2 regions of the Pseudoalteromonas sp. R3 genome follow, and region 2 is predicted to be linked to the other one. Evidence: predicted binding sites of a transcription regulator. Region 2 holds the regulator's gene; the other holds the start of a gene.
What was found. The regulator sigma-54, encoded in region 2, starts transcription at its own class of promoters, with help from an activator protein. The targets are predictions, from matches to a motif close to GTTGGCACGNNNNTNGNNT.
Positions count from the first base shown of each region.

Region 1: the regulator sigma-54 is predicted to act here: its motif matches at 6,745-6,763, upstream of ELR70_RS09780 (LPP20 family lipoprotein).

Region 1 is NZ_CP034835.1:1,070,432-1,077,967, forward strand. It holds gene ELR70_RS09740 (hypothetical protein) at 62-1,912, shown strand; gene ELR70_RS09745 (carboxypeptidase-like regulatory domain-containing protein) at 1,909-2,463, shown strand; gene ELR70_RS09750 (SPOR domain-containing protein) at 2,476-3,162, shown strand; gene ELR70_RS09755 (FlgO family outer membrane protein) at 3,229-3,825, shown strand; gene ELR70_RS09760 (FlgO family outer membrane protein) at 3,837-4,490, shown strand; gene ELR70_RS09765 (FlgO family outer membrane protein) at 4,493-5,152, shown strand; tRNA gene ELR70_RS09770 (tRNA-Arg) at 5,286-5,360, shown strand; gene ELR70_RS09775 (flagellar assembly protein T N-terminal domain-containing protein) at 5,492-6,682, opposite strand; gene ELR70_RS09780 (LPP20 family lipoprotein) at 6,817-7,311, shown strand; gene ELR70_RS09785 (ImmA/IrrE family metallo-endopeptidase) at 7,442-7,536, shown strand, end outside.
Region 2 is NZ_CP034835.1:431,779-439,314, reverse strand. It holds gene ELR70_RS06880 (KpsF/GutQ family sugar-phosphate isomerase) at 1-891, shown strand, start outside; gene kdsC (3-deoxy-manno-octulosonate-8-phosphatase KdsC) at 892-1,443, shown strand; gene lptC (LPS export ABC transporter periplasmic protein LptC) at 1,440-1,994, shown strand; gene lptA (lipopolysaccharide transport periplasmic protein LptA) at 1,984-2,523, shown strand; gene lptB (LPS export ABC transporter ATP-binding protein) at 2,520-3,245, shown strand; gene ELR70_RS06855 (RNA polymerase factor sigma-54) at 3,290-4,798, shown strand; gene hpf (ribosome hibernation promoting factor) at 4,824-5,111, shown strand; gene ELR70_RS06845 (PTS sugar transporter subunit IIA) at 5,114-5,569, shown strand; gene rapZ (RNase adapter RapZ) at 5,582-6,427, shown strand; gene ELR70_RS06835 (HPr family phosphocarrier protein) at 6,424-6,702, shown strand; gene mgtE (magnesium transporter) at 6,883-7,536, shown strand, end outside.

The DNA.
Region 1 (7,536 bases), 640 kb from region 2:
AGTACTGCTTGTTTCTTTGGCGAGAAGAGCGTACCACTTTCAGTAGTTGGCTTCCTCTTCTATGCGTTACCATGAATGTCGCACTTATTATCTGAAATCAGGTGCAGCCTCCAGGCTAATCTGGAAACCGAATGCTTATCAGATGTTATCGTCACCACTGATGGATGTTCAGTTTGGCTATCGTCGCGACAATAAAGAAGATACTAATTACTACTCTATGCTTGGTGCACAGGACCTGGCGTTCTGGAATGTCGAGTACTTTGTTTCAGGCACAGACGGCGCTGTTGTCGATCAGGGACGCCTCAAAGGCAAGCGCGAAGATGGAAAAGGCCGCCTGTTAGGCGAGCTCAAAGCCACGCAGGTCGAGGTGGGCGATATTCTTGCGACGCACATTGGCGCCGGGCAACCCTCAGGACAAGGTGTCGGAGTGCGTGTTGCCGATAAGCCTCTGCACAATGAAACTCAGGAACAAAGCGTACAGATCAGTGGTTCAGTTCAAGCTGGCTGGGACGTTGAACTGTATCATAATGGCCTGTTAGTCGCACAGCAGCTTCAGATCCAAACGGGTCGCTATGATTTTGACCGTATCCCCCTGTATTTTGGTAGCAATCAGTTTGAGCTGGTCAAATATGGTCCCCAGGGGCAAGTCGAGCGTGAACAGCGCAGCTATTTTGTGGAAGGGACTGGACTGGACAGCGGTCAGGGCTATTTTGATGTGTCAGTAACCGATGTGGGAGGTTCGGTGTTTAACAATGACTCCGCACCAACGTCTCGTTCTGGTTGGCAGTTTGATGGTCGCTACGACATCGGTATTTCTGAAGCTCTGTCGGCATATGCGGGTATCTCACAGGCTTTAACGAATGAGTCGCAGACAGAGCGTGTCCTGACGGCTGGTGGTACGTTGAGCCTGTGGAAAAAAATGCTGCTAAATCTGGACTTATCCCACGACAGTGACACCCAGCACCAGGCGCAACTCAGTGCCAGAACAGAGTGGGCCGGGCAGGCCATTAGCACCAGCTGGCAAACACAACGACGGCGGCTCACCAGTGGGCAAACGGGAGAAGAATACCGCCACAGTCAGGGTTTGAATATGGTTATGTCGGGGTCGGTTGATGTATTTGACAAGCCACTGTCTTATCAGAATCAGATACAGTGGAATCGCACCGATCAGGGCAGCGAATACACAGTATTGACCAATCGGGTGGGGATGTCGTTTGGCCGTGTGAACATCAGCAATCAGCTGCAACGTCAATCCAGCAGTTCTGCTGCAGAGCATGCAACCGCAGGTCAGCTGCGATTTCAAACCCGTTTAGGTCGCGTCTTTGGGCGGCTGATTTTAGACTATGATTTACATCCATACAGCGAACTAACGGCTTATGAAACAAGATTCTACCGCAGTCTGAACGAGCAGTTTAACGTTGAGCTGAGCTTTCGGGAAACACTGGACACCGACTACCAAAAGAGTGAATTAGGGCTGAACTGGCTGGGTGATAAAATACGCCTTAACAGCCAGTTGAGCTACGACAGTGATGATGAGTGGGAGCTGGGAGTCAATGGTCAGTTCAGTTTCGGCTATCACAACGAGAGCGAACAATTGTTAGTGAGTCAGCGGCGACTGGCGAGCAATGGGGCAGTGCTGGTTAAAGTCTATCTGGATCATAATGCCAATGGGATATTTGATGCGGATGATGAAGTGGTGCCTGATGTGCGGATCCGGGCGTTGCAAAATTATATGCAGGGCAAAACCGATGAGCAGGGGCTGGTACTGCTTAGTGGTATGCCAGTTAACCAAAAAACCGATATGGTGATTGATACTCAGAGTCTCGAAATGCCTTTTGTTATCCCTGCAAGTGAAGGGGTGGCAATCACGCCAAGGCGCGGCTATGTGGAGTACCTTGAATTCCCCTTGTGAACACCAGCGAAATAGAGGGAGTGGTGTATCAACAAACGGACACTGACAATGCGCCCCTGCCTTATGCTGAAGTGACTTTAATCGATGAACAGGGGCAAGAAGCGGCCAAAACAGAGGCTGCATATGATGGATATTATGTATTTACGGGGGTTAAGCCAGGCCGCTATCAGGCAAAAGTGACAAGTGCTGCCAGGCGTGGTCTGACACATAGTGATCAGGTTGAGGTGGTCCTGTCGGAGCAGGGCGATGTGCTGGTGGAAGTGGATTTGCAGTTGGCACCACAGTCGACTAAAGCCGTCACAGTTCTTTCTGTGGGGCGTTTTACGTCACTGGCGGTTTTAAAAACTTATGCGCTGTTGCTCCGTCAACGTCATCGTAGTTTGATACCGGAGCCTCCATTTTATGTTTTTGATGATCAAGCCAAGTCCTATATGTTGGGGGTCGCGTTCATTTACCAGGGCGCAGATACCACACAATTGCAGCAACGTTGCGAGTCATTGCAAAACGCTGGCGTTCCCTGTCAGCTTGAAAACACACAACTGAAGTTATAAGAGGAGTAAGCGATGAAGTTATATTCTTTTCTGGTATGGCCCTTGCTGTTTGTGCTCAGTGGCTGTGCAAGTACAGGTCAGGATGAGCAGCGTGTTGCTCAACTTGAGCAACAACTGGCTCAGCTGCACACTGACGTTGAAGAAATAAAGCGCAGTATAGAGCAGTGGCAGCAGGTTGCGCCTCAGGTTAGTGAGCTGTTAAGTATTGAGCAGGATCTGAATTTACTGACAACACAACTGCAGCTGGCACTGGCACCATCTGCTCAACCCGCAGGCAATGTTATGGTTACAACAGTACCAAAGTCTCCCAGTATTGTTGAACAACCGCAAAGCACAGATGGCGGCCTTGCTGCACGGCCAGCGTTTAGCGAGAACAGGGAAGCTGCGAAGGAGGCACGTGGTGTGAAGCCAAAGTTACCTGCAAAAACAGACAAAGCAGAGTTTGCAGTTCAGCTGGCATCAACCAGAAAGCAAAGTCAGCTAAAAACGGTTCATCAGCGGCTGATTAAAAGTTATCCGCCGTTACAGGAACAACCGGTGAACGTTGAGCAAGTCGAAATTCGTGGGCAAAGATATTTTCGGCTGAAACTTGGCGCGTTTGAAAATAAAGCGCAAGGTCAGGCGCTGTGCGACAAGCTAAAACCATTTCACCCACAATGTCTGCTGAGTCATTACACAGACAATCCAATCACTTTATAGTGCCTATTATCAGCATTGTGGATCGCTTTTTGCATTTATTTGGTCAAATAGAAAGAGGTGATCATTATGCAATTTCCTGCTGTGATAGCCGCACTGGCCCTGTCGGTGCTGCTCAGTGGCTGCGCTGGAATCATGAAGACGCAGCAACAAAAGAAAGTGGAACAAGCGCCACCCTTGCCGACATTGCATCAATACATGGGGCAACTTGCTGCCGCTTTGGGGGAGCATAGTCGCCCTTTGAAACCTGGCGCCACGGTTGCCGTCACGAGCTTTTATCTGGCTGATCAACTTGGTAATGCCGTAGCAAGCAATCAGGGCAGTGGTCTTAGTACTCAGGTTCAGGAAAGCTTGATCAGTTATGTGACGCAAATGGGCCTGGAAGTGGTGGAGTTTCGGCTACAGCGCACTTTAACTTTGTCGGATAGTGCCGATAACCTATTAAACCGTGATATTGCCCTGCTACGCGAGCGTCATAAATTTGACCTGGCTTTGACGGGCACCATCAGTGAAAGCCACGACCATTACACGATCAATGCTCGATTGATCACTATGCTTGATAGTCGCACTGCATCCGCTGCGACCATCTCTGTGCCCAAAGCAATTTTGTGGGGCAATGAAAAAGCTCAAATGCGAGATGGCAAGTTGCATCGCGGCCAGTATTAGTGGAGACAAAGATGAAAAAATCTGTGATAGCGCTTATGTTACCAACCCTGTCCCTATTTGGGTGCGCACAACTGGGTATGACAAAGCATCAGCAAACGACGTCAGCGCCAGGCCAGTTCAATGCGTCAGAGCAGTTTCAGGCCCATCCCAGAGGCGTGCAACAAATGACCGTATCACAACGCATGGCGGCCAAAAATGTAACTCATTATGTGCAGAAGCTAATGCAGGACATGGTGAGCAATGTTAAGTACATAAATGATCAGACGCCGGTAGCTGTATCCAGCTTTGTCTTTCTGGATGAAGACTTTAACCATGCTACTTTATTGGGCAATCAGATTGCCGAAAGCTTTATTCATGAGCTGCACAACTTTGGTGTGCCCGTGATTGACTTTAAGACGACGGACTTCATGCGGGTTACCAAACACGGCGACTTTATTTTTAGCCGCGACTTTTTGGAATTGTCTGATGAACTGCCGTTCAAATATGTTCTGGCCGGCACCTTATCTAATCACCAGGGCGGGATCTTGGTCAATGCCCGTATTGTTGGGATGCAAAGTAAGGTTGTGGTCGGCACTGCACAAGGGTTCCTGCCTCAGGCCGTAGTGAATGCACTCAGAGATGGCGCGATGCATGAAGGGATCCGGCTACAACGAGCGGGTGAATGATCATGAAAACGCACATTCTCAGTGGGCTAACGCTGGCGATATTGCTGTTGAGCGGCTGTCAGATGGTGGGCTCACAGCCAGCCCCGCAAACAGTGACCACAACACCTATGGCACCTAAAGTCGCCAAGTTTCGTGAAATAGAAGTGCTGTATGAAGCATTGGAGGAGCAGGCGCCAGACGCTGAGCACCCCGTCGATCCTGGATTTGTGAGCGAACGTCATCGAAAACAGGTGGCAAACTATGCCTCTCAGATAGCACTGGAGCTGTCTGACTCATTGCTGGGTGTTCACCCCCATTCTGTGGCCGTCACCAGTTTTGTCAGCTTTGACGATACGCTCAGAAGCAGCAATCAGCTTGGCAATCAATTGGCTGAAAACCTGATACACGCATTTCAAAAACTGGGTTATGCAGCCCTTGATTTTAAATCACAGCAACAGATCCAGGTGACTCGAGGTGGAGACTTCTTTTTTTCTCGGGACAGCAGAGCCTTACCCGGTAAGCCTGATCCGAGTCATGTATTGTCCGGTACTATGATCTATCGGGATCGGGGTGTAGAAGTCAATGCACGGTTACTGGATTTTGAAAGCCGATTGGTGGTTGCCAGCTGTATGGTAACTATCCCGTATTTCGTCTTAGATCCCAGTGCAACCGCATCACGTTGATCGTTAAGCGGCAAAGTGCTGGCTCTTTGCCTTTGCCGTTTCTCTAATCTATCGAATACATCATTTAAATTTTATTAAGAATCAATCGGTTGACCAATTGTCCGAAAACGCTTAGTATTTTCCAAAGCGACACGGCCTCTTAGTTAAATGGATATAACAGTCCCCTCCTAAGGGATAGTTGCAGGTTCGATTCCTGCAGGGGCCGCCAGCGTTTTTCTCTTATAAATCAATTCTGATATAGCAATCACACCTCAGTAGAAACGACCAAAATGGTATAGTTAATCCAAATTATTGGTGGGATTATTAATCCTCACTGTGTGTTTTGTCGAAGTAGTGCGCTTACAGCGCAAAGTCTTCCTGTTTCTGTACCATGACCTCTACTAAATCATTGATCTGAATATTATTCAGTGGCCGCTCTGAGATGTTTTCTGCAATCGCATTTTGCGCATTGACCTGAATAATACGCACCTGGTTGAGGGTTTTGATGCTTTGTGGGAAAAACTGATTGGTCGTGCCCTGCATATCTCGTCGATGAGAAATGGTGAGCAGCTGTCCTGCTTCAAGGCCGTGATTACGGCCAAGATTAATCACTAACTTGCCTTGCTCACGATGCAATATCTTACCTTTACTGGGTAAGCATGACAGTGCAGAGTCCAGATCCTGCGCCACGCTGTTAAAGACGCTCTGGATTTGCTTGGCATAGTTGGTACGCCAAAAGGTATCGCTGTAGACATCAACAATCTTGGTTTTTTCAAAAGGCCAGACGCCACTGACGGCATAGTGTTTTTGCCAGACCTTGTCACGCGTCAGGGCATCAAATGCAACAAAGTCGATTTTAAAGCTGCGCACGTATTCCTCATCCTGCCAGAATGCGTAGTCATCGTTGGTTTTATCTCCTGCTGCAACGTCCGTGATCTGGCTCATTAGCACATATTGGCTATTGCTTAGGGTGGTCAAAGAGTCAATCAGCTGTCCATCGTATTCAAAACGTTGGGTAAAAAACGGCCGTGCATTGATTGCATGATCCAGGTACGGAATTGGTTTTACGGTAAGATTGCGCTGTGCCAGTGTATGATAAAGTCGCTCACTGCTGGCTTTTGCGATGTCAAAAATTTGACCCAGTCTGGCCTGATGAGGCTGGATCAGCTGGCTTTGTGTAATGGTTACTTGTTTTGCAATCGCCGCTTGTGCGCACTGCTCCAGCTTGGGAAAAATATCCAGATGCAAAGTGACACTGACGATCCCATCTTGCTTTTGTTCGGAAACGAGGTTGATTTGCTGGATCTCGCCATGGCTTTTGATCTTGATTTGATCTTGCGTTAATACCCCGTCGGCCAGTGTGGTGACGCTAGATACTGTGGCGCCAGAGAAGATTAACGCCTGAGTAATGGCATCCTGTACGGCTTCCTGGCGTGCTTCTGCCAGATCTTCTGTGTGTGCATTGGCGTAGCCCGTGACCTCAAACCACTCTGCACTGGCCCCAAAGCTGGCGGTGGCCAGTAACACACTCATAATACGCGACAATTTCATGACTTTATTACCGAACTTTAAGCAAATCTCTTAACTAACCGAGCAAGTCTCGTGCCAAAGGTTTTGGCAAGGTTTGTGCATAAAGATTTGTTACTTGATGATATGGCAAATGTGCCACACAGAGGAGTTACCCTATGAATCAGTTTAGAGTGCTTTGGCATCAACGGGTAGTCAACCTGCTCAAATCCTGTGTTGTTGCAACGGCACTGGGTCTGGCGGGATGCAGCTCTATCATAGACAAGCATGTTGAATACAGCTATGTGAAGCCCGACTCTTATCCCGTGCTCAAGGCGGTTGGTTATGCCCCGTTGAGCTCTCAGCCTGGCAGCAGTGAAGGTGAAAAAATGCTGATGGCCATTAAGGTCTCTAAGCTTGAAGCCTACCGCGAGCTTGCAGAGCAGGTGTATGGTCACCGGTTGAGTGCCAGCACCACAGTACAGGGCGCAGTGGCGCAGAATGATGGGTTACGTAGCCAGGTGCAGGGCCTGATCCGAGGCGCCAAAGTCATGAAAAGCTATGCGGTGGGAGATATCTACACCACAGAATTGGAGCTTGATATGAAGCGGGTTTACGATTTGTATATTGGTGAGGTTAAGCCACGTAAGGTGGAGCGTGTCACTTATTACTGAGCCAAGCCTGGCGGGTTAGGTCGGCCAATTATGCCCTTTGCTTTCAGTGTGCCTTCAATTTATACTGTTTAAATATACACATTACCTCTGACAAACAGAGGCGTATTTCAAGGTAAATGGAGGCTGGTCTGTGTTGGACCCAAGAACTGAAGCTCAAAAGGTGCTTAAACGGCTGTGGAGTCACAACCAGTTTCCGGTTGATCCTGTGACTATCTGCAAGTCACT
Region 2 (7,536 bases):
ATTGACACCCAGTTTGCCGCGGCTTGTGAACTCATGTTGCAGTGTCGTGGTCGTATAATTGTCGTTGGTATGGGCAAGTCTGGTCATATTGGTAATAAAATTGCTGCAACACTGGCCAGCACAGGTACACCTGCGTTTTTTGTTCACCCAGGTGAAGCAAGCCATGGTGATTTGGGGATGATCACGGCAGATGACGTTGTGCTACTGATCTCTAATTCTGGGGAAACCCATGAAGTGCTGGCCATTGTGCCTGTGATTAAACGCATTGGCGCACAGATCATCAGTATGACAGGCAGCGCTGAGTCAAGTATGGCCAAGCTGGCAGATATTCACCTGTGTATTAAAGTATCAAAGGAAGCCTGCCCGCTGGGGCTAGCGCCGACAGCTAGTACCACTGCAACTCTGGTAATGGGAGATGCATTGGCGGTGGCATTACTGGAAGCTCGGGGTTTTACAGCAGACGATTTTGCTCTGTCTCACCCCGGTGGCAGCTTGGGAAAACGTCTGCTGCTAACACTCGCAGATGTGATGCACTCTGGCAAAGCGGTCCCTATTGTGGCCCAAGGCTGCACTATAACTGACGCTTTATTTGAAATGTCAGGTAAAGGTCTGGGTATGACAACCATTGTCGATGATAAAGGTCAGCTTAGGGGCTTGTTCACAGATGGGGACTTACGTCGTATTATTGAACAACGGCTTGATTTGCATAACACTTTAATCGAGTCCGTGATGACGAGGCACTGTACAACAGTGAGACAGGATATGTTGGCAGCAGAAGCACTACATATCATGGAGAAAAAACGCATCAATGGTCTCATCGTTATTGATGAGCAAGGCTGCCCAATCGGCGCGTTAAATATGCAAGACTTACTGCGAGCAGGAGTATTATAAATGCTGTTTTCTGACCTATACCAGCCCATTGACGATGCAGTTGTTCGTAAAGCGCAGGCAATTAAACTCCTGATCTGTGATATCGATGGTGTATTTTCTGATGGCCGTATTTATCTGGGCAATCAAGGTGAGGAGCTTAAAGCCTTCAATACTAAAGATGGCTTTGGGATCAAAGCACTGATCAACGGTGGCGTTGAAGTTGCCGTGATCACTGGCCGTCATTCACAGATAGTTAAGCAACGTATGACTAGCCTCAACGTAAAATACATCTATCAGGGGATGGAGGATAAGTTGCAAGGTTACGCCGAGTTGAAAGATAAGTTGCAACTTGCAGACCATGAGGTTGCTTACATTGGCGATGATGCCCCAGATTTACCCGTGATGCTAAAGGTCGGCCTGTCTGTTGCAGTGAATGATGCACACCCCATGGTACTCCGCCAGGCTGACTATACCACCTTGTTGCCCGGCGGCTATGGTGCAGTGCGTGAACTGACTGATTTGCTGTTGCTGTGTCAGAATAAGCCCTTAGGATATGAAGGCAGCAGTGTATGACCGTACTTCGTGTCCTATTACTCTTTGCATTCAGTCTGACCATGCTTTGGCTGTGGTATCCTTATTTAACGCAATCGGGTCAAACAGCACCGCAATCAGAAGAAGTATTGGCCAAACCTGACTACGTCGCGCTCGATCTTAAGCAGACCAATTATGCCGAGAATGGCCAGCTTAGCTACCAAATCACCGCGGACAGAATGGAGCTTTATCAGGAACTCGGCTTCAGCCACTTTACTGCGCCCATCTTTACACTTCACAATGATCAGCAAAACTGGCAACTAAAAGCCAATGAAGCCACTTTGTATGGCAACAACACGCTGATCCTAGAGGGCAAGGTACAAGCCACAAACCTCACTGACAATGCGATGATTAAGCATATCAACGCCGATCATGTACAGGTCGATATAAATGAAAAGCACATGCGCTCTGAACATCCGGTTGAAATTACCGGGCCCAACTTAACGATTTCAGGTAAAGGCCTGGTGGCCGATCTCAATACCGAAATCATTGAACTCATCAACCACACTAAAACGATTTATTATGAGCAATAAATTAACTTATTCCCTGTTCCTTCTGTGCACCTTAAGTGCTTTTCATCCAAGCGCTTATGCCGAAGATACGGTAGCCGACCAGGTCATTATCAGCTCGGGAACTCAGCTGGCCCAATTGCAAACCAACATTGGCGTATTTGAAGAGAATGTTGAAATCATCCATGGTGACCGAACAATTTTGGCAGATCGTCTCGAGGTCCATCGCAGAGAAGAGCTGGGTAAAAACAAGCAGCTGCTGGTTGCTACAGGTAGCCCGGCGGTGTTTCAAGAGCGCCAGGCAGATGGCTCACTACTAAAAGCAACCGCCAAAGAAGTACGTTATGATGTGGCAAACCGTATGCTGACCATCAAAGGCGGAGCAGAAATAAGTCAGGCGGGTCAGAAAATCAGCGCACAAACCATAGTCTATGATATGGAGAAAAAGCTGATCAGCGCGCAACGGGGCGATCAAGAGAAAAATCGTGTAAGAACCATTCTTTTACCCGAAAAAGAGAGCAGTAAAAATTCACAAAAGAAGGGTAATCCGTGAGCAAGTTAACAGCCACAGCACTGGCCAAGAGCTACAAAGGCAGACAAGTTGTCAAAAACGTCGAATTGAGCGTTGAAGCTGGCAGCATTGTTGGCCTCCTTGGCCCTAATGGTGCAGGTAAAACCACGACCTTTTACATGATCGTCGGCCTGGTGCCCAGTGACAAAGGCAGCATTCACATTGATGATCAAGATATTACCTTGCTGCCTATGCACAGCCGGGCAAGGTTAGGCATTGGTTACCTGCCTCAAGAGTCCTCTATTTTTCGCAAACTGACCGTCTATCAGAATCTGATGGCCATTTTGGAAACCCGTAAGGAGCTCAATAAAGAGCAGCGGGAAGTCATCCTCAACGAGTTATTAGATGAATTTAATATCCAGCATATTCGGGATAGCCAGGGCATGGCCTTGTCGGGTGGTGAACGTCGCCGGGTAGAAATTGCACGTGCCCTTGCGGCAGATCCAAAATTTATCTTATTGGATGAGCCTTTCGCTGGCGTTGATCCCATTTCGGTGTTAGATATAAAGAAAATTATAGAACACTTAAAAAACCGCGGCATAGGCGTGCTGATCACCGACCACAATGTACGTGAAACGCTGGACGTCTGTGAGAAAGCTTATATAGTGTCACATGGTGAACTGATAGCAGCAGGCACCCCGGAGCATGTTCTGGCCGATCAAACCGTGCGGGATGTCTACCTAGGTGAGCAATTCAGGCTATAGTTATAAGATTAGAAGTAAATAACAAAAAGGATTGTTAGAGATACATGAGGCAATCGCTACAGCTGCGCATGGGGCAGCAACTGACAATGACACCACAGCTGCAACAGGCTATTCGTCTGTTACAGTTGAGTACGCTAGATCTCCAACAAGAAATCCAAGAAGCGCTTGATAGCAATCCTTTGTTGGAAGTGGAAGAAGGTGAGTCTGAATCACACGATAATGAAACACAGTCCAAATCGGATACTGAGTTAGAACAACATGCGACCAATGATAATGACAGCTTTGAGGACTCGGCTGTCAGTGACTACGAACAAGACAGCGATGCTGCATTAAACAAAGACACTGTGAGTGACGATCTGGCAATGGACGTCACCTGGGATGAGTACATCAGTGCCGCCCCGGCAAGCAGCTCAGGCCCTATGCCTGAAGATGAAACCATCTATCAGGGTAAAACCACAGAGACGCTGCAAGAATACATGATGTGGCAACTAGAGCTCACCCCCTTTAGTCCAACTGACAGGGCCATCGCCCTGGCAATAGTCGAAGCCGTTGACGATGCAGGTCTGCTGACTATCAGCTGCGAAGACATTGTTGAGAGCATGAATCAGGATAATGATGAAGAACTGATAGAATTGGATGAAGTCGAAGCAGTACTAAAACGTGTTCAATTATTTGATCCCGTCGGTATTGCTGCGCGCAGCTTGCAAGAGTGTCTGTGTATCCAGCTCAATCAGTTTGACTCTGCCACTCCCTGGCTCTCTCAAACCAAAGAAATTCTGACAGAACATATCGATCTACTCGCAAGTCGTGACTACCGAACTTTGATGAAAAAGACTAAGCTCAAAGAAGCTGAGCTTAAAGAAGTCATGACCCTGATCCACAGTCTTAATCCAAAACCTGCCGCCAGCATAGTGCAAGAAGAGGCCGACTATGTAATCCCGGATGTTTCGGTCAAAAAGGTGAAAGGTCGCTGGGTTGTTGAACTAAACCCGGACTCTATGCCGAAGATCAGAGTAAACGATCACTACGCTGCAATGTCCCGTTCAGTAAAGTCGAGCACTGACAGCCAGTTTATCCGCTCGCACTTGCAAGAGGCAAAATGGTTTATTAAAAGTCTCGAAAGCCGCAATGAAACTTTATTGAAAGTTACCAATTGCATTGTGCAACAACAACAGGCATTCTTTGAACATGGCCCCGAGGCAATGAAGCCGATGGTACTCAATGATGTGGCCGAAATGGTCGACATGCATGAGTCCACGATTTCACGTGTAACAACGCAAAAGTATATGCACACGCCACGCGGTATTTATGAGTTGAAGTATTTCTTCTCAAGCCATGTCAGCACTGAAAACGGAGGAGAATGCTCTTCGACAGCAATCAGAGCATTGATCAAAAAGCTAATTGCCGCAGAAAACACAGCTAAGCCATTAAGTGACAGCAAAATTGCGGATGTATTGGCAGATCAAGGGATCAAAGTGGCTAGACGTACAATTGCCAAATACCGAGAGTCTTTGGCTATCCCACCGTCGAATCAGCGTAAAAGCTTGATTTAGACGTAACTACAGAAGGAAAATGCTTATGCAACTAAATTTAACTGGTCGACATGTAGAAATCACCGATTCGTTAAGAGACTATGTAACAAACAAGTTTGCGAAGCTAGAAAGGCACTTTGATCACATCAATAACGTGCATGTAATCCTAGATGTCGAAAAGCTCATTCAAAAAGCAGAAGCCACATTACATGTGAACGGGGGGGAGATCTTCGCCTCAACCGAGCACCGGGATATGTATGCCGCAATAGACGGACTTATCGATAAGCTTGATCGCCAAGTGATTAAGCACAAAGAGAAGCTAACTCGACACTAATCATGAAACTAAGCTCATTGATTTCACAGGACTGCAGCAAAGCTGCGGTCCTTTTTAATAGCAAAAAACGCATCTTAGAATACATCAGCGAGTTGGCTCACAGCCAGCTGCCTGATAGCAATGCCCATGACATCCTGGATGCCCTACTCAGTAGAGAAAAACTTGGCAGCACAGGAATAGGCAAAGGGATTGCATTACCCCACGGTCGCCTTTCAGGGATCGATAAAGTAGTCGCTATGCTCCTCGTGAATCAACAAGGCATTGCCTTTGATGCCATCGACAATCAACCCGTCGACATTTTTGTGGCACTCATCGTACCGGAAGGAGAAAATCAACAACATTTGCAGACCTTGGCAACAATCGCTGATAAACTTAAAAACAAGGTGTTTTGTAAACGTATCAGGCAAGCTCACGATGATCAGGAGTTATTCTCGATAATTGAAGAGTTTGACAACTAACGGAGAGTGTTTGTGCAGCTAATTATTGTCAGTGGTCGTTCTGGCTCGGGAAAGTCGGTCGCCCTTCGCGTACTGGAGGACTTGGGTTACTACTGCGCCGATAATATCCCTGTCAACCTGCTGCCCGCTTTAGTGCGCAGTGTGTCAGACAGCTATGATAAAATTGCCGTAAGCGTGGACGTACGTAACCTGCCAAAAGATCAGCAAGAACTCGACGACATTTTGGAATATTTACCCGGATTTGCGGAACCTAATATTTTTTATCTGGACAGTGAAGACCAAATCCTGATCCGTCGCTTTTCTGAAACACGTCGCCTACACCCGCTATCACTGGCGGATCTGTCACTGGACAAAGCAATAAAAAAAGAAAAAGAGCTGCTTGACCCGCTTATCCGTCGCGCCAACATTACCATTGATACCACAGATATGAGCATTCACCAGTTGGCAGAGCGGATCCGGGAAAAAATCCTGGGTAAAAAAGACAAACAATTAATTATCACCTTTGAATCTTTTGGCTTTAAACATGGTATTCCAAAAGAAGCTGATTACGTATTTGATGCTCGTTTTCTACCTAACCCTCACTGGGAACCTGAACTTAAGCCTTTGACTGGACTAGACAAACCCGTTATTGATTATTTGGCCAGTCACAGTCTGGTGCAAAAGTTTACCTGGCAAATACAAACCTTTGTGCAAACCTGGTTACCGCATCTGGAGCGCAATAACCGCAGCTACCTGACCATTTCAATTGGCTGTACTGGTGGTCAACACCGCTCTGTTTATCTGGCTCAAACGTTAGGTGAGCGCTTTGCACGAACACATAGCAATGTAAAGATCCATCATCGCGAACAAGAAAAATGACACAACGCTTTGAAGATACCTTTTTAATCCAAAACAAACTTGGCCTGCACGCCCGTGCAGCCAGTGTTTTGGCAGAGCTTTCTGCTCAATTCGACGCCAATATCATGCTCTTTCAGGGAGAAAAAGAGGCTGAAGGAGACAGCGTATTAGCGCTGCTATTGCTAGAAAGTAGTCAGGGTAAAGAAATCAAGGTCGTGTGTGAAGGGCCAGATGCCGAACAAGCTTTGAGAGCAATTGGAAACCTGATCGACGATAAATTTAACGAGTCCGAATAACCCTCTCCCCCAGCTTACTACAGGCACCACCTGTGACTTAGCAACCATCAGCACCACTTTATACTGCTTTTTTAGTTATACTAATTGATATTAAAACAGCTATAATTATCATAAGCCTATAATCAATGCGCTTTACATTCATGACAAGCTTAATTGTCGACTATCCAATCTGGGACGCCTATGCCTGAAGTTTTTGAACAAGACTACACACTGGAGCTATTACAGCAAGTTACCAATGCCCTCAACAGTGGTCAGTTTGTTCAAGTCAGGCGCACATTAGCCGAAATTCCGCCCTGCGACACCGCATTACTCCTGGAGTCCTCTCCGCATAAAGTCAGAACCCTACTTTGGCAGTTGGTTGACCCGGATATTCAGGGTGACGTATTAGAAGAACTGTCAGAAGACGTACGACTCAGCATCATCGCCAAGATGGAACCTGAGCTCATTGCTGCGGCAACCGAGGACATGGACGATGACGATCTTGGTGAAGTCCTGAGAAGCCTGCCTGATCCTGTTTATCAGGATGTTATCGGCGCTATGGACTCGCAAGACAGAGCTCGCGCAACACAGGCACTTTCTTATGTGGAGCACTCCGCCGGCGCCCTGATGAACACAGATACGGTGACTATTCGCCCGGATGTGTCATTGGACGTTGTCTTGCGTTACTTGCGCCTTAAAGGTGACCTCCCTGCTGGTACTGATGATCTGTACGTTGTTGACAAAGACAATTGCTTTTTGGGTTCCCTGTCTATCAGTGTGTTACTCACCAGTCAGCCAGATAAGCTCGTCAAGGAACTCATGAACGATGAGCGTGAGACTATCCCTATTTCCATG